Regions from separate parts of the Piscinibacter sp. PDB5-1 genome, predicted to be linked through region 1. Evidence: riboswitches for the same ligand, from Rfam matches in the RefSeq annotation. Region 1 holds a riboswitch; the other holds the start of a gene.

The links. Region 1 has a riboswitch for thiamine pyrophosphate ahead of AC1KAT_RS13610 (TonB-dependent siderophore receptor). Riboswitches for the same ligand answer to the same signal wherever they lie in the genome.
Region 2: another riboswitch for thiamine pyrophosphate. It lies ahead of thiC (phosphomethylpyrimidine synthase ThiC); the one in region 1 lies ahead of AC1KAT_RS13610 (TonB-dependent siderophore receptor).

What each region holds. Positions count from the first base shown of each region.
Region 1 covers NZ_JBWVZL010000003.1:170,981-177,973, reverse strand. Annotated here, with positions in the region: gene AC1KAT_RS13625 (hypothetical protein) at 1-1,046, opposite strand, end outside; gene AC1KAT_RS13620 (ParA family protein) at 1,043-1,921, opposite strand; tRNA gene AC1KAT_RS13615 (tRNA-Asn) at 2,044-2,119, opposite strand; gene AC1KAT_RS13610 (TonB-dependent siderophore receptor) at 2,155-4,323, opposite strand; TPP riboswitch at 4,370-4,473, opposite strand; gene AC1KAT_RS13605 (NAD(P)/FAD-dependent oxidoreductase) at 4,501-5,601, opposite strand; gene fdxA (ferredoxin FdxA) at 5,675-5,998, opposite strand; gene cobA (uroporphyrinogen-III C-methyltransferase) at 6,068-6,790, opposite strand; gene AC1KAT_RS13590 (sulfate adenylyltransferase subunit 1) at 6,801-6,993, opposite strand, start outside.
Region 2 covers NZ_JBWVZL010000005.1:255,706-262,698, reverse strand. Annotated here, with positions in the region: gene thiO (glycine oxidase ThiO) at 1-942, opposite strand, end outside; gene thiC (phosphomethylpyrimidine synthase ThiC) at 953-2,848, opposite strand; TPP riboswitch at 2,904-3,017, opposite strand; gene AC1KAT_RS20055 (NAD(P)H-dependent oxidoreductase subunit E) at 3,173-4,975, shown strand; gene AC1KAT_RS20050 (2Fe-2S iron-sulfur cluster-binding protein) at 4,978-5,688, shown strand; gene AC1KAT_RS20045 (NADH-quinone oxidoreductase subunit B family protein) at 5,681-6,247, shown strand; gene AC1KAT_RS20040 (Ni/Fe hydrogenase subunit alpha) at 6,247-6,993, shown strand, end outside.

The sequences.
Region 1 (6,993 bases):
ACGTCCGAAGGCTGCTCGTCGAAGCGGGCGCACAAAGCAGCCTGCACGTCATCAGCGAGCGCTTTCGGGTCCAGCTCAGGCGTTTCCTGGGCGAACACCTGCTCTCCATGGGCGCGAAGGGCGGGTGTAACTAGCTCAGACCAATACTCGGCATCCGGTAGGCCGAGTAGTTCGGCCAAGCGGGCCAGTTGGGTTAGGCGGGGTTTGATAGTGTCCCGCACACCGCCCAGCTTTAGCAGGATGGTGGCTGGCCCGAGAGGTTCAAGCCGCTCAAGCGCGAACTGCCAGATGGGAACGGTGGTCTTGTCCGCCCGTAGACCGAAACTGGTGAGCGCGGCAGCGATTTCACGTGTGCTCATTGGCTTGGTTCGCTGGCCGGAGTCCATCTCCTGCTGTTCGATCCGCGAAGCCAGTTCCAGCATCCCCTTGGCCTGCTCCCAGAACTTCATGTCACCGCGGTTGAGGTTCTCGCCGAGGTGCTGGGCGAGCAGCCGGGTGTCGTCCTGGTACTCCTGGTAGATGCACGCGACCCAGCGAAAGCGCTCGTCGCCGGTTTCGGCGTAGATCTCCTGCACGAGCTCCAGCGTCGTGTTCGAGCCGGCCGCGAGCATGTACGGCTCGCCCGGCCCACGCCGTGTCACGACAAAGGCATCCTGGTGGCCGTGTGCCAGCAGGGATGCCTTGATGTCCTCGCGCTTCTCGTTCTTGAAAATCCGCGGGTTGTGGTCGTACGTCTTTATCGCCGATGCTTCAAGACGCATGAAGCCAGGCAGATCCGCCTTGCGCAGATCGACGCTCGTCGGCGTGGGGTCGCCGACGCGGTAGCTGTCGCGGCGCACCTGTTCTTCAAGCTCGCGCTTGGTCAACGGCCGGTTGGTCGCCTCACTGGGCTGAGCAGGAGGCTCCTGCTTGGTCAGGGCGCTGAAATTGAGCACCCCGCGCCGCTGTTTGTTGGCGGCGCGATCCTCGTGCTGAAGCACCCTCTCTGTGCTGATGGTCAACGGCAGACCGACAAACTCGCTTGGTTGCTTCTTCGGAGGGCTCATTGCGTCACCCCCGAGCGGTTGGCCGTGCCGAAGACTTCGTCCGGATTGCCGACCATGCGGCCCGCGAAGTGCCCGTACAGCTTGGGGACCAGATCCCATACCAGTCGGTGCATCACCTCGTAGCCCGACAGGTTGCGAGCGCCGCCGGTGCGGCTGACCTGGTGAACCGGCACGCGAAGCGAGAAGGCTTCGCGGTACGCGACGGCCAGTGGAATGACCGTGGAAATGAAGCTCACGCGATCGTCCTCTCCGAACTCGCTGGCCAGGTCGGTCAGCAGGTTCCTGGCATCGCGCGAGAAGTCGAACTTGCAGATCACTGCACGGATGGGCGCCAGGTCGGCGCGCGGCTCGGACGCGTCTTGTGCGAGGCGCTGAAGCGCGCGAAGCGTGCCGCTGCGGAATTCGCGGATGCTGGGGGTATCCGGGGGCAGGGGGCTGATCAGCATGTCGGCCGCGAACGCAGCAGCTGTCTGCAGGGGGCCGAGGGCACCTTGCGTGTCGATCAGGATGTAGTCGTAGTGATCGTCGATGTACGGCGACTTGAGGGCCGTGGCCAGCCGTGTGCGCTGGTCGGGGCGACCGTACAGCCAGTGTTGCAGCTGGGCATCACCGTCGTTGGACTTGATGACGTCGAGGTTCGGCACGGAGGTGCGCGAAATGCACTGAGGCGTCACCGTGCCCTGGGTGATGACCTCGACGAGGCCTTGAGGCGCCTCGTAGGTCAGGTCGTAGTACTTGGTGAGGGATGGCTGGATGTCCGCATCCACCATCAAAACGCGCTCGCCCATGTCGGCGAGCAACCCGCCGATGTTGGCGAGTGTTGTGGTCTTCCCGACCCCGCCCTTCGAACTGAGGGCAGCAAACGTCTGCTTCATTGGACATCCTCCAGAGTGACCTTGAGTGGCGTCTGGAGGACGCGAGGCGCTGCGTGGCAGCAACCTCGTTCCAAGTGATTTCGAAGATGCCTTAGCGATTTCTCGCTAAGGCTTTCGATTTTTGGCTCCCCGACCTGGGCTCGAACCAGGGACCTACGGATTAACAGTCCGGCGCTCTACCGACTGAGCTATCGAGGAACAGAGCCTCGCAGTATAGCGTGTTTTTTCAAGAATCAAAGACTTGCTTCAACCGAAATGCGCAGCGTGCGCGGAGCCAGCGGGTACAGGTAGGCGTGGCCGTACTGGTAGGGCGACTCGCGCCAGGCTTGGCGGTCGAAGGCGTTCTCGAGACCGAGGCGCCAAGTGAGCGTGCCGTTGTCCTGGCGTTGCTCGAAGGTCGCGCCGAGGTCCACACGGCCATAGCCCGGGATGCGCACGCTGTTGTCGGGCAGCACCATGCGGTCGCTCTCGGCGACGAGACCGGCTTGCAGTTCGAGGCCTTGCACCGCTTGCAAGGCGTGCGTGCCAAACAGCTTGAGCGACAGCGCCGGCACGTTGGTCGGACGTTTGCCGTTCTCGGTGGGGTCGATGCCTGCGCCGATGCGGCGTGCGTGCAGTGCTTGCAGGCCGCCTTGCAGCGACCACGCGCCGGCGCGCCAGCCGAGTGTGGCTTCGAGGCCGCGGTGACGCTTGTCGCCGTCTTCGACCAGCGCGCCGCTGCCGTCTTGGCCCCAGGTCGGTTGCTCGATCTGGAACCACGCGAGGCCCCAGCTCAGCGTGCGGCCGCTGGTCTTGTAGCCAAGCTCCACCTGCTCGCTCTTGCGCGCCGGCAGGGCCTGGCCCGGGTTGACGTAGCCCGGCAGGTTGGGCGTGACTTCGCTCTCAGCACCCTGGCCCCAGCTGGCGTACAGCGAGCGCGACTCGCCGATGCGGTAGCTCGCGGCCAGCCACGGGGTGGTGATCGACTGGCGGTAGTCGGTGGCTTCGCTGCCGTCGGTCTCGACGCTGTCGCGGTGCAGGCGGGTCTGTCGCAGGCCGACCCAGCCGGTCAGGCGTTCGGTGAACTGCAGGACATCGCGCACGAAGAACTCGGTGCTGCGCTCGTCGCGGTTGGTGCTGGTGTCGTCGGCCGTCGGGTTGGCGTAGGCAAGCAGGGTGCCGTTCACATTGCCGATGCCGGTCGGCACGGCTTCGCCCGGGAAGCGGAAGGTCTGGTTGAACGCCTGGTTCTGGAAGCGGTTGCGGGCCTGGTGGTACAGCACACCGGTCGAGAGGCGGTGGCGGATGTCGCCCGTGCGCAGGTCGCCGTGCACGGCCAGTTCGACGGCGTCGCTGCGGCGGCGCTCGTTCTCGCTGCGGTAGTCGTACAGGTCGTAGGTGCCGTCGCTGCAATAGCGGTCCCAGGCGCTCTCGGCCGTGCAGCCGTAGGGGAAGGCCAGCCGGTCGTCGGTGCGCAGGCGCTGCGTCATCGCGTGCGCGGTGAAGCGCCAGGCGTCGAGCTTGCGCGTGAGCCGCACCGAGGCGGTGTTCGCGTCCATCCCGACCGGTTGTGCCCACTGCTGGTTGTTGAGGTTGATGCGCGCATCGCCCGGCGTGGGCACGCTGTTGCCGAGCAGGCTGAACGCCGGTTGGCTGGGCTGCGAGCGGCGGCTGATCTCGGCTTCGGCTTCGACCGTGGTGCGGCTGTCGAGGCGCCAGTCGGCGGCAGCGGCCACGAGGTGGCGGCTGCCGCGCGCCGAGCGCAGCTTCGGGTTCAGGTGCTCGTGCGCGGCGTTCAGGCGCAGGCCGAATTCTTTTTGCTCACCGAAGCGCTGGCTCAGGTCGATGGCTGCGAGCACCGAACCACGTTCGCCCCAGGCCACCTGGCCGAAGCGCAGCGGGTCGGTCAGCGGGCGCTTGACGACCACGTTGACCAGGCCACCCGGGGCACTGGTGCCCGACTGCATGCCGCTTGTGCCTTTGAGCACTTCGAGGCGGTCTTTGTTGTCGAGCGGGATGGACGTCTCGGCGTTGATCGGCAGGCCGTCGCGGCGGTAGTTGAAACGGTTGTCGATGACGAAGCCACGCACGGTGACCGAGTCCCAGTAGCCCACCGAGTTGTACGCATCGCTCACCGACGGGTCGATGCGCGACAGGTCGGCGATGCGCTGCACGCCGCGCGCGCGCATCTGGTCGAGCGCGACGACGCTGGTCTGGAACGGTGCCTCGACCCAGCTCAGTTCACCCCAGCCGGCCACGTCGGCGGTGGGCGCGCTGCGGCCGCTCACCGTGACGGGCGGCAGCGTGGACGAGGATTGCGACCAGGCCTGCGGAGCCGCTGCGCTGGCACACAGCGCGAAAGCAGCCAGGGATACCGCGCGCAGGCGGGGACGGGACGAAGCGGAAGTGATGCGATGGGCCATGACACGTTCGAGATGGAACGCAAGGCCGCATGCGGACGCGAAGCCGTGGCTTCGGAGCGTGCTTCCCTGCGCGAGGATTACCTCAATCAGGTTCAAAGGGACTGTCTCAGTCGGGCGAGAAGCTCTCGTCCAACACCCCCAGCGAAGGCTGCGCGGCAGGGCCACGCAAGCCGGCGATTATGGCGCGTGGCCTTCGGCGTGCCCGCTCGCGCCTGTGGTGGCGACACCGAGCAGCGCATGCAGCCGTGGACTCGTGGTCGTGTACTGCATCTGGATGCGCTTGTCCGGGAACACATGCGCCGTGGCGCCATAGGCCGCGAGCGTGGCCTCGTGAAAGCCGCAGAGGATCAGCTTCTTCTTGCCGGGGTAGGTGTTGATGTCGCCGACCGCGAAGAGGCCGGGCGTGGACGTCTCGAACTTCTCGGTGTCCACGACGACCTGCTTGCGTTCGAGGGCCAGGCCCCAGTCGGCGATGGGCCCGAGCCGCGGGCTCACGCCGAGGAAGGCGAACAGCGCATCGAGCCGCAGCGCGTGCGTGTCGCCTTCGATGTCGAGCACGCGCAGAGCCTGCAGCCGGCCATCGGCCTCATCGAGGCCCGCGATCTGGCCGGCCTGGAAGTGCAGTGCGCCGCTGTTGCGCAAGGCCTGCGTTCGGGCGATGAGTTCGGGTGCGCCCTGGAACGCATCGCGCCGGTGCAGCAAGGTGACGCGCGCCGGGCGCTCTGCCGGGGGGGCGTCGGCCAGCCGGCAGGCGGCGTCGAGCGCGGTGTCGTCGGCGCCGGTCACCACCACGTGCTGGCCGGCGAAACGCGCGGCCGGCTGCATCTCGTAGAAGAGCTGCGTGCCGCGAAATGCCTCGATGCCTTCCACCTTCAGCTGGCGGGGCTGGAACGACCCCACGCCGCCGGCAACGAAGACTGTTTTGGCGATGAAGCGCGTGCCGGTGGAGGTGCTGGCGTCAAAGCGACCATCGTCACGGCGGGCGAGGGTGGCGACCTCTTGGCCGAGGTGCCACTGGGGCTCGAAGGGGGCGACCTGCGCGAGCAGGCGCTCGACCAGTTCGCGCCCGGTGCAGCGGGTGATGCCGGGGATGTCGTAGATCGGCTTGTCGGCGTACAGCTCGACGCACTGGCCGCCGGCATGCGGCAGCGAATCGACCACATGGGCGCGGATTTCGAGCAGCCCGAGCTGGAACACCTGGAACAAGCCCACCGGACCGGCCCCGATGATCAGGGCGTCGGTCTCGATGGGCGAAGGGTGCGATGCGGCGAGGCTCACTCGGGACAGGTCACGCGCTGCGACTCAATCGAAGTGAGGGGCAAACAACGCCGCAGACAAGGGGCAACGCGAGTTACTTGATCAACTCGGACAGCTTGCCCGTTTTGTCTTTCCACTCGTCGGCATCGGGCAGCGCGGCCTTGCGCTTGGTGATGCTGGGCCAGTTTTTCGCCAGGTCGGCGTTCAGCTTGATCATGTGCTGCTGGTCGCCCGGCACGTCCTCCTCCGGCATGATCGCGTTGACCGGGCACTCGGGAATGCACACGGCGCAGTCGATGCACTCATCGGGGTCGATGGTGAGGAAGTTGGGGCCTTCGCGGAAGCAATCGACGGGGCAGACATCGACGCAGTCGGTGTACTTGCAGCGGATGCACGATTCGGTGACGACGTGAGTCATGGCTCGAAGGGGTAGGAAGGGAAAAGGGGTTCGCCACAAGGCGAAACGCGGGATTTTACGGGTTCGGGTTCACCCTGGAGCCGGCAGTGCAGCACCGGTGCCCAGCGGGCGTGCCCCGGCACCGACCGTGACGACCGCCGGCCGGTCGGCATGCAAGGGGCTGGCCTCTGCCAGCGTGGCAACGCAGTGGTCGCTGTGAAGGCTGTCGGGCCAGCCGGCGCGCGAGACCACGCTGACCGGGGTGTCGGCGGGCCAACCGGCGTCGAGCAGGCGGGCCGACAGCGCGGCCAGTTGCTTGCCGGCCATGTAGAAGACTTCGGTGTCGGCCGTGCGCGAGGCGTGCATGTCGCCGGTGCGCGTCATCGCCGTGGTGAGGCTCAGGCTGCGGCCGTTGCCGCGACGCGTGAGGGGGCGCTTGGACGCTGCCGCCGCGGCGAGCGCGGAGGTCACGCCCGGGATCACCTCGCTGTCGATGCCAGCTTCGGCCAGCGCATCAAGCTCTTCTTCGAGGCGTGCGAACATGCTCGGGTCGCCCCCCTTGAGCCGCACCACCAGCTGGGCTTTTCGCGCGTGTTCGATGAGCAGGGCGTTGATCTCGTCCTGCCCGGTGCTGTCGCGGAAGCCGCGCTTGCCCACGTGCAGCCACTGTGCCTTGGGCGCGAAGTCGCGCAGGGCGGGGTCGGTGAGGGCGTCGTACAGCACCACGTCGGCGTCGCCCAGACGCCGCGCACCACGCAGCGTGATGAGGTCGGCAGAGCCGGGACCGGCCCCGATGAAGACGACGAAGCCCATGATGCCGGCGTCAGGCTGCGGCCTTGACCAGCAGCGCGCCGCTGGTGCGGTTGCTGGCCGGGTCCACGATGATCAGCGCGCCGCCGACGCGGTTGTCGGCATAGGGCTCGACCGGCAGCGCCTGCTGGGTCTCGATCACCACGTGGCCGATCTCGTTGACGGCGAGTTCGTGGGCTTCGGTCGCTTGCAGCGAGTGGATGTCG
Region 2 (6,993 bases), on a different contig from region 1:
GCGGTGGTCGTCGAAGGCCGGGCGCAGCGCGGCGGCGGTGTGCAGCACGCGCGCTTCGCCGAAGGCCGGGTGCAGGCTGTAGAGCGCGCTCGACAGTTCGAGCACCGAGCGCACCGTGACCGGGCCCCGGTCTTCGGACTCCAGCTCGGTCGCACCCACCACGAAACGCTGGTGCGGGCGCGGCACCACGTAGAGCTGGTAGCGCGGATGCATCAGGCGCACGGGCCGCTGCAGGCGCACGCCGGGGCATTCGACCATCAGCACCTCGCCGCGCACGCCGCGCAGCGGCGGCCAGTCGGTCTTGGCGCCGATGCCGCGCGCGTCGATCACGACGTCGGCCTCGTGCATGCCACGCGCGCCGAGCAGGCGGCGGCCATGCAGCGTGCGCACCTCGAAGCTGGCGTGCCATTCGACGCCCAGGCGGTCGAGCGCGGTGTCGAGCGCACGCAGCAGCTGGTCGTTGGCGATCTGGCCTTCGCCTTCGAGCAGCAGGCCGCGGTTGAAGCGGTCGGCGAGCGCGGGCTCCATCGCACGCACGCCGGGGGCATCGAGCATCCACAGGCGCGTGCGGTAGGCCGGGGGCAGCTTGCGCTGCAGCAGGGCCGTGAACTGGTTCAGGCTCGACGCGTCGCTCGGGTGCGCGATCGCCAGCGTGCCGCTGCGCCGGTAGTAGACGATCTGGCCGCTGTCGGCGCGCAGCTCTTCGAGCCACTGCGGCCACAGCGCCATGCTGCGCAGGCCCAGCTCGAACACCCAGGCATCGGCCGAAGCCTGCTCGGACAGCGGCGCGAGCATGGCCGCCGCAATCGCGCTGGCCGACTGCGCATCCCCGCGCGGGGCGGCGTCGAACACGCTCACGCGCCAGCCCCGGCGGGCCAGGCGCCACGCGGTGAGGCGGCCCGCCAGGCCGCCGCCTGCGATCGCCACGTGTCCACACGTCATCACTGGGCCCTCACAGGTACAGCGCGTTGCCGCGCTCGCGGAACTCACGCGCCTTGTCGTCGAGCGCGTGCTGAAACACCACCGGCTGGGGCGGCGTCTCGGTCGGCGCGGGCCCATGCAGGCGGGCGAATTCGCGCACCTCCTGCGTGATCTTCATCGAGCAGAACTTCGGCCCGCACATCGAGCAGAAGTGCGCGACCTTGGCGTTCTCTTTCGGCAGCGTCTCGTCGTGGTACTTCATCGCGGTGTCGGGGTCGATGGCGAGGCGGAACTGGTCTTCCCAGCGGAATTCGAAGCGCGCCTTGCTGACCGCGTTGTCCCACATCTGCGCCCCCGGAAAGCCCTTGGCCAGGTCGGCCGCGTGCGCGGCGATCTTGTAGGCGATCAGCCCCTGCTTCACGTCGTCGCGGTTGGGCAGGCCCAGGTGCTCTTTCGGCGTCACATAGCAAAGCATCGCCGTGCCGTACCAGCCGATGTTGGCCGCGCCCATGGCCGAGCTGATGTGGTCGTAGCCGGGCGAGATGTCGGTGATCAGCGGGCCCAGTGTGTAGAACGGGGCTTCGAAGCAACTGGTCAGCTGCTTGTCCACGTTTTCTTTCACCAGCTGCAGCGGCACGTGGCCGGGGCCTTCGATCATCACCTGCACGTCGTGCTTCCAGGCCACCTGCGTCAGCTCGCCCAGCGTGTGCAGCTCGGCGAACTGGGCTTCGTCGTTGGCGTCGGCGATCGACCCCGGCCGCAGGCCGTCGCCGAGCGAGAAGGCCACGTCGTAGGCGGCCATCAGTTCGCAGATTTCTTCGAAGTGCGTGTAGAGGAAGTTCTCTTGGTGGTGCGCGAGGCACCACTTGGCCATGATCGAGCCGCCGCGCGAGACGATGCCGGTGAGCCGGTTGGCCGTCAGCGGCACATAGGCCAGGCGCACGCCGGCGTGGATGGTGAAGTAGTCCACCCCCTGCTCGGCCTGCTCGACCAGCGTGTCTCGAAACAGCGGCCAGCTCAGCTCTTCGGCCAGGCCGCCGACCTTCTCCAACGCCTGGTAGATCGGCACCGTGCCGATGGGCACCGGCGAGTTGCGCAGGATCCACTCGCGCGTTTCGTGGATGTTGGCGCCGGTCGAGAGGTCCATCACCGTGTCGGCGCCCCAGCGGATGGCCCACACCAGCTTGTCCACCTCTTCTTCGATGCTCGACGTGACGGCCGAGTTGCCGATGTTGGCGTTGACCTTGACCAGGAAATTGCGGCCGATCGCCATCGGCTCGCTCTCGGGGTGGTTGATGTTGTTCGGGATGATCGCGCGGCCGCGCGCCACCTCGTCGCGCACGAACTCGGGCGTGATGTCGGCCACCAGCGCCGCGCCGAACGAATAGCCGTGCTTGGGCACGCGCTCTTTGGCCAGGCGCTCGCGCAGCTGGGCGCGCACCAGGTTCTCGCGCACGGCGACGAACTCCATCTCGGGCGTGACGAGGCCGCGCCGTGCGTAGTGCATCTGCGTCACGTTGCAGCCGCTGCGCGCGCGGCGCGGCACCGGCTGCGCCGCCATGCGCAGCGCATGCAAATCGGTGTTGGCCAGGCGCTCGCGGCCGTAGGCGCTGCTGATGCCGGCGAGCGCTTCGGTGTCGCCGCGCTCGGCGATCCACGCCGCACGCAGGGCGGGCAGGCCGCGCGTGATGTCGAGCGTGGCGGCCGGGTCGGTGTAAGGCCCCGAGGCGTCGTACACGCGCAGCGGCGGGTTGGGCTCGACCGTGCCGTCGGCATGCTGCGTGTCGGTGAGCGTGATCTCGCGGAAGGGCACGCGCACGTCGGCACGCGCGCCGCTGAGGTGAACCTTGCGCGAGCCGGCGAAGGGCGTGCGGGTGATGCGCGCGGTGAGGGCTTGCGCGTCAACGTGGGAAGGGGGCTTGGCCATGCGGTCTCCGGGAGTGGGCTTGCCTGGGAGACCGGGGCATCCGAGGGTGGATGCACCGAGGCCGAGTGCTGTTTCCTACGCGGGGACGAGCCCGATCAGGTTCAACGGGTTGGGTGCAGTGCACCCTCTCAGCCTTGGTTTGTGGACCTCGGCACCCCGACAAGCGGGCGCGATTCTAGTCAAGGGCCGCGACACGCCCGGGCAAAGCCCCTGTGCGCGGCTTGCGTTCATCGACACCCCGGATTGACGCAGCGCAAGCCGCGGCGCAGCCTGTCGGGTCGAATGCCGCGCACGATGTCTGCTTCGTCCCCACCCTTGCCCGCGATGCTCCACCCCGCACACGCCACCGCCGTGGGCGAGGCCCTGCACCGCCACGGCGCGCGGCGCGAAGCCCTGGTGCAGGTGCTGCGCGAGGTGCAATCAAGCACCCACTGGCTGCCGCGCCCGGTGCTCGCACGCATCGCGCAGGGCGTGGGCCTGAGCCCCGCCGTCGTCGAGGGCGTCGCAAGCTTCTATCGCTTCTTTCACCTGCAACCGGTCGGTCGCACGCACCTCGTGTTCAGCGACAACCTGCCCGAGCGATTGCAAGGCAGCCGCGCGCTGGCCCGCGAGCTGTGCCGCCGGCTCGGCGTGCGGCGCGGCGAGGTGCGGGCCGACGGCCGCGTGAGCGTCGGCCATGCCTCGTGCACCGGCCTGCCCGACCAGGGCCCGGCGCTGCTGGTCAACCAGCACCAGGTGCTCACGCGCCTGACACCCGAGCGCGTGGCGCAGCTCGCCGACCTGGTCGAGGCCGACGTGCCGCCCGCGCAATGGCCCGCCGAATGGCAACGCGTGGACGACCAGGTGCAGCGCGCCGACGTGCTGCTGTCGGCCGCGCCCTTGCAAGGCGAAGCCCTGCGGGCGACCCTGGCGCGCGGGGCCGACGCGGCGCTGGCCGAAGTCACCGCCTCGCGCTTGCGCGGTCGCGGCGGCGCGGGTTTCGACACCGCCACCAAGTGGTTGCTGTGCCGCCAGCACCCCGTGCCCGAAGGCGGCACCCGCGTGGTCGTGTGCAACGCCGACGAGGGCGAGCCCGGCACCTTCAAAGACCGCGTGCTGCTCACGCGCCAGGCCCACACCGTGTTCGAGGGCATGGCGGTCGCGGCGCGGCTGATCGGCGCGCGGCAGGGTTTTCTGTACCTGCGCGGCGAGTACCGCTTCCTGCTCGAAGCGCTTGAAGCCACGCTGCAGGCGCGGCGCGACGCGGGCCTGCTCGGGCACGGCATCGCGGGGGTCGAGGGCTTCGACTTCGACATCGCCATCCACCTCGGCGCGGGGGCCTACGTGTGCGGCGAAGAAAGCGCGCTGATCGAATCGCTCGAAGGCAAGCGCGGCACGCCGCGCATCCGCCCGCCCTTTCCGGTCGAACGCGGCTACCTGGGCCAGCCGACCATCGTCAACAACGTCGAGACCTTCTGCGCCGCCGCCCACATCGCGCAACGGGGTGGCGCGTGGTGGGCTGGCCTCGGCACGCCGCACAGCACCGGCACCAAGCTGCATTCGGTCAGCGGCGACTGCGCCCGGCCCGGCGTCTACGAGTACCCCTTCGGCGTGAGCATCGCGCAGCTGCTGCACGACTGCGGCGCGCAGCGCGCGCAGGCCGTGCAGGTGGGCGGGCCCTCGGGCCTGTGCGTGTCGGCCGACGAGTTCGGGCGCCGGCTCGCGTTCGAAGACCTGCCGACCGCCGGCGCCTTCATGGTGTTCGACGACACACGCGACATGTTCGAGGTGGCGCGCGGCTTCTCGCACTTCTTCGCGCACGAAAGCTGCGGCTTCTGCACGCCCTGCCGCGTGGGCACCGAGCTGATCGTGCGCCGCATGGACAAGCTGGCCCAGGGCCACGGCTCGATGTTCGACGAGGCCGAGCTGCGCGAACTCGAATCGCTGTTGCAAGGCAGCACCCATTGCGGCCTGGGCGCCACCGCCGCGCACCCGCTGCGCGATACGCTGCTGCGCTTTCGGCCTGCCTACGAACGCCGGCTGCAGGCGCCGGGCTTCGTGCCCGGCTTCGACCTCGACGCCGAGCTCGCCCCGGCCCGCCGCGTCACCGGCCGCGACGACGCGCACGCCCACCTGGACCGACGCTGACCATGTCGCACTTCCTGCTCGATGGCGTCGAGATCGCGTTCACCCCCGGCGACACCGTGATGCGCGCCGCCGCCCGCGCCGGCCACGTGCTGCCCCACCTGTGCTGGCGCGACGACCTCGGCGAAAGCGGCGCCTGCCGCGTGTGCACCGTGAAGGTCAACGGCCGCTGGGCGGCGGCCTGCATTACACCGGCCGCCGACGGCGCCGTGGTCGAGAACCGCAACGACGAACTCGACGCCAAACGCCGCATGCTGCTGCAGATGCTGTTCGTCGAAGGCAACCACTTCTGCCCCAGTTGCGAAAAAAGCGGCGACTGCCAGTTGCAGGCCACGGCCTACGCGATGGGCATGACCGACCCGCACTTCGAAGAGTTTTCACCCAACCGGCCGGTGGACGCGAGCCACCCCACGATGTGGCTGGACCTGAACCGCTGCATCCTCTGCAAGCTGTGCGTGCGCGCCAGCCACGAGGTCGATGGCAAGGGCGTGTTCGCCATCGGCGGCCATGGCGTGGGCACGCACCTGCTCGTCAACTCACCCACGGGCCGGCTGGGCGACAGCGCCTTCGAGGCCGGCGACCTGGCGGCCCGCGTGTGCCCGGTCGGGGCGATCCTGCCGAAGCGGCGCGGCTTCGCGGTGCCCATCGGCGAGCGGCGCTTCGACCACGAACCAGCCTGCAGCGGCCCGGCCGCAGCGAAGGACGGCGATGACTGAGCCCGCGCCCCGCAAGCTGCGCGTCGCCACCGTGTCGCTGGCCGGCTGCTTCGGTTGCCACATGTCGATGCTCGACATCGACGAGCGCCTGTTCGAGCTGATCGAGCACGTGCAATTCGACCGCTCGCCGCTCACGGACCTCAAGCACTGCGGTCCTTGCGACATCGGCCTCGTCGAAGGGGGGTTGTGCAACGCGGAGAACGTGCTCGTGCTGCGCGAGTTTCGTGCGCAGTGCCGCCTGCTGGTGGCCGTCGGCGCCTGCGCGATCAACGGCGGGCTGCCGGCGCAGCGCAACGCGCTCGACATCGGCGACATCCTCGGCGAGGTCTACGGTGTGCACGGCGATCCGCGCCCCGGCCTGGCCGCCGGCAGCGCCGTGCCCAACGACCCCGAACTGCCGCTGCCGCTGGCCAAGGTGCACCCGGTGCACGAGGTCGTGCACATCGACCACTTCTTGCCCGGCTGTCCGCCGAGTGCCGACACCTTCTGGGCCTTCTTCACCGACGTGATCGCCGGCCGCACGCCGACGCTTGCGCCTTCGCTGATCCGCTACGACTGATGACTGCTGCTGCCGAACCCACGCTGCGCCGTGTCGCCATCGACCCCGTCTCGCGCGTCGAAGGCCACGGCAAGGTCACGCTGCTGCTCGACGAACACAACCGCGTGCAGCAGGCGCGGCTGCACATCGTCGAGTTCCGCGGCTTCGAGGCCTTCATCGCCGGCCGGCCCTACTGGGAGGTGCCGGTGATGGTGCAGCGACTGTGCGGCATCTGCCCCGTGTCGCACCACCTGGCCGCGAGCAAGGCGCTCGACGTCGCGCTCGGCGTGGTCGCGCAGGTGCCGCCCAGCGCACAGGCCCTGCGCCGCCTGATGCACCACGGGCAGGTGATGCAGTCGCACGCGCTGCACTTCTTTCACCTGTCGTCGCCCGACCTCTTGTTCGGCTTCGACAGCGAGGTGGCCCGCCGCAACATCGTCGGCGTCGCGGCCGCGCACCCCGAGGTGGCGCGCCAGGGCGTGCTCTTGCGCAAGTACGGGCAAGAGGTGATCCGCCTGACCGCCGGCAAGCGCGTGCACGGCACGGGCTCGGTGCCCGGCGGTGTGAACCGCCACCTCACGCGCGACGAACGCGACGGCCTGGCCGCGCAGGTGCCGCAGATGATCGGCTGGTGCGAAGCGGCCGTCGATCTGGTGGCGCAATTGCACGAACAGAACCGCCCGCTGTACGACAGCTTCGGCCGCCTGCACTCGGGCTGGATGTCGTTGGTGCGGCCCGGCGATGGCGCGATGGACCTGTACGACGGC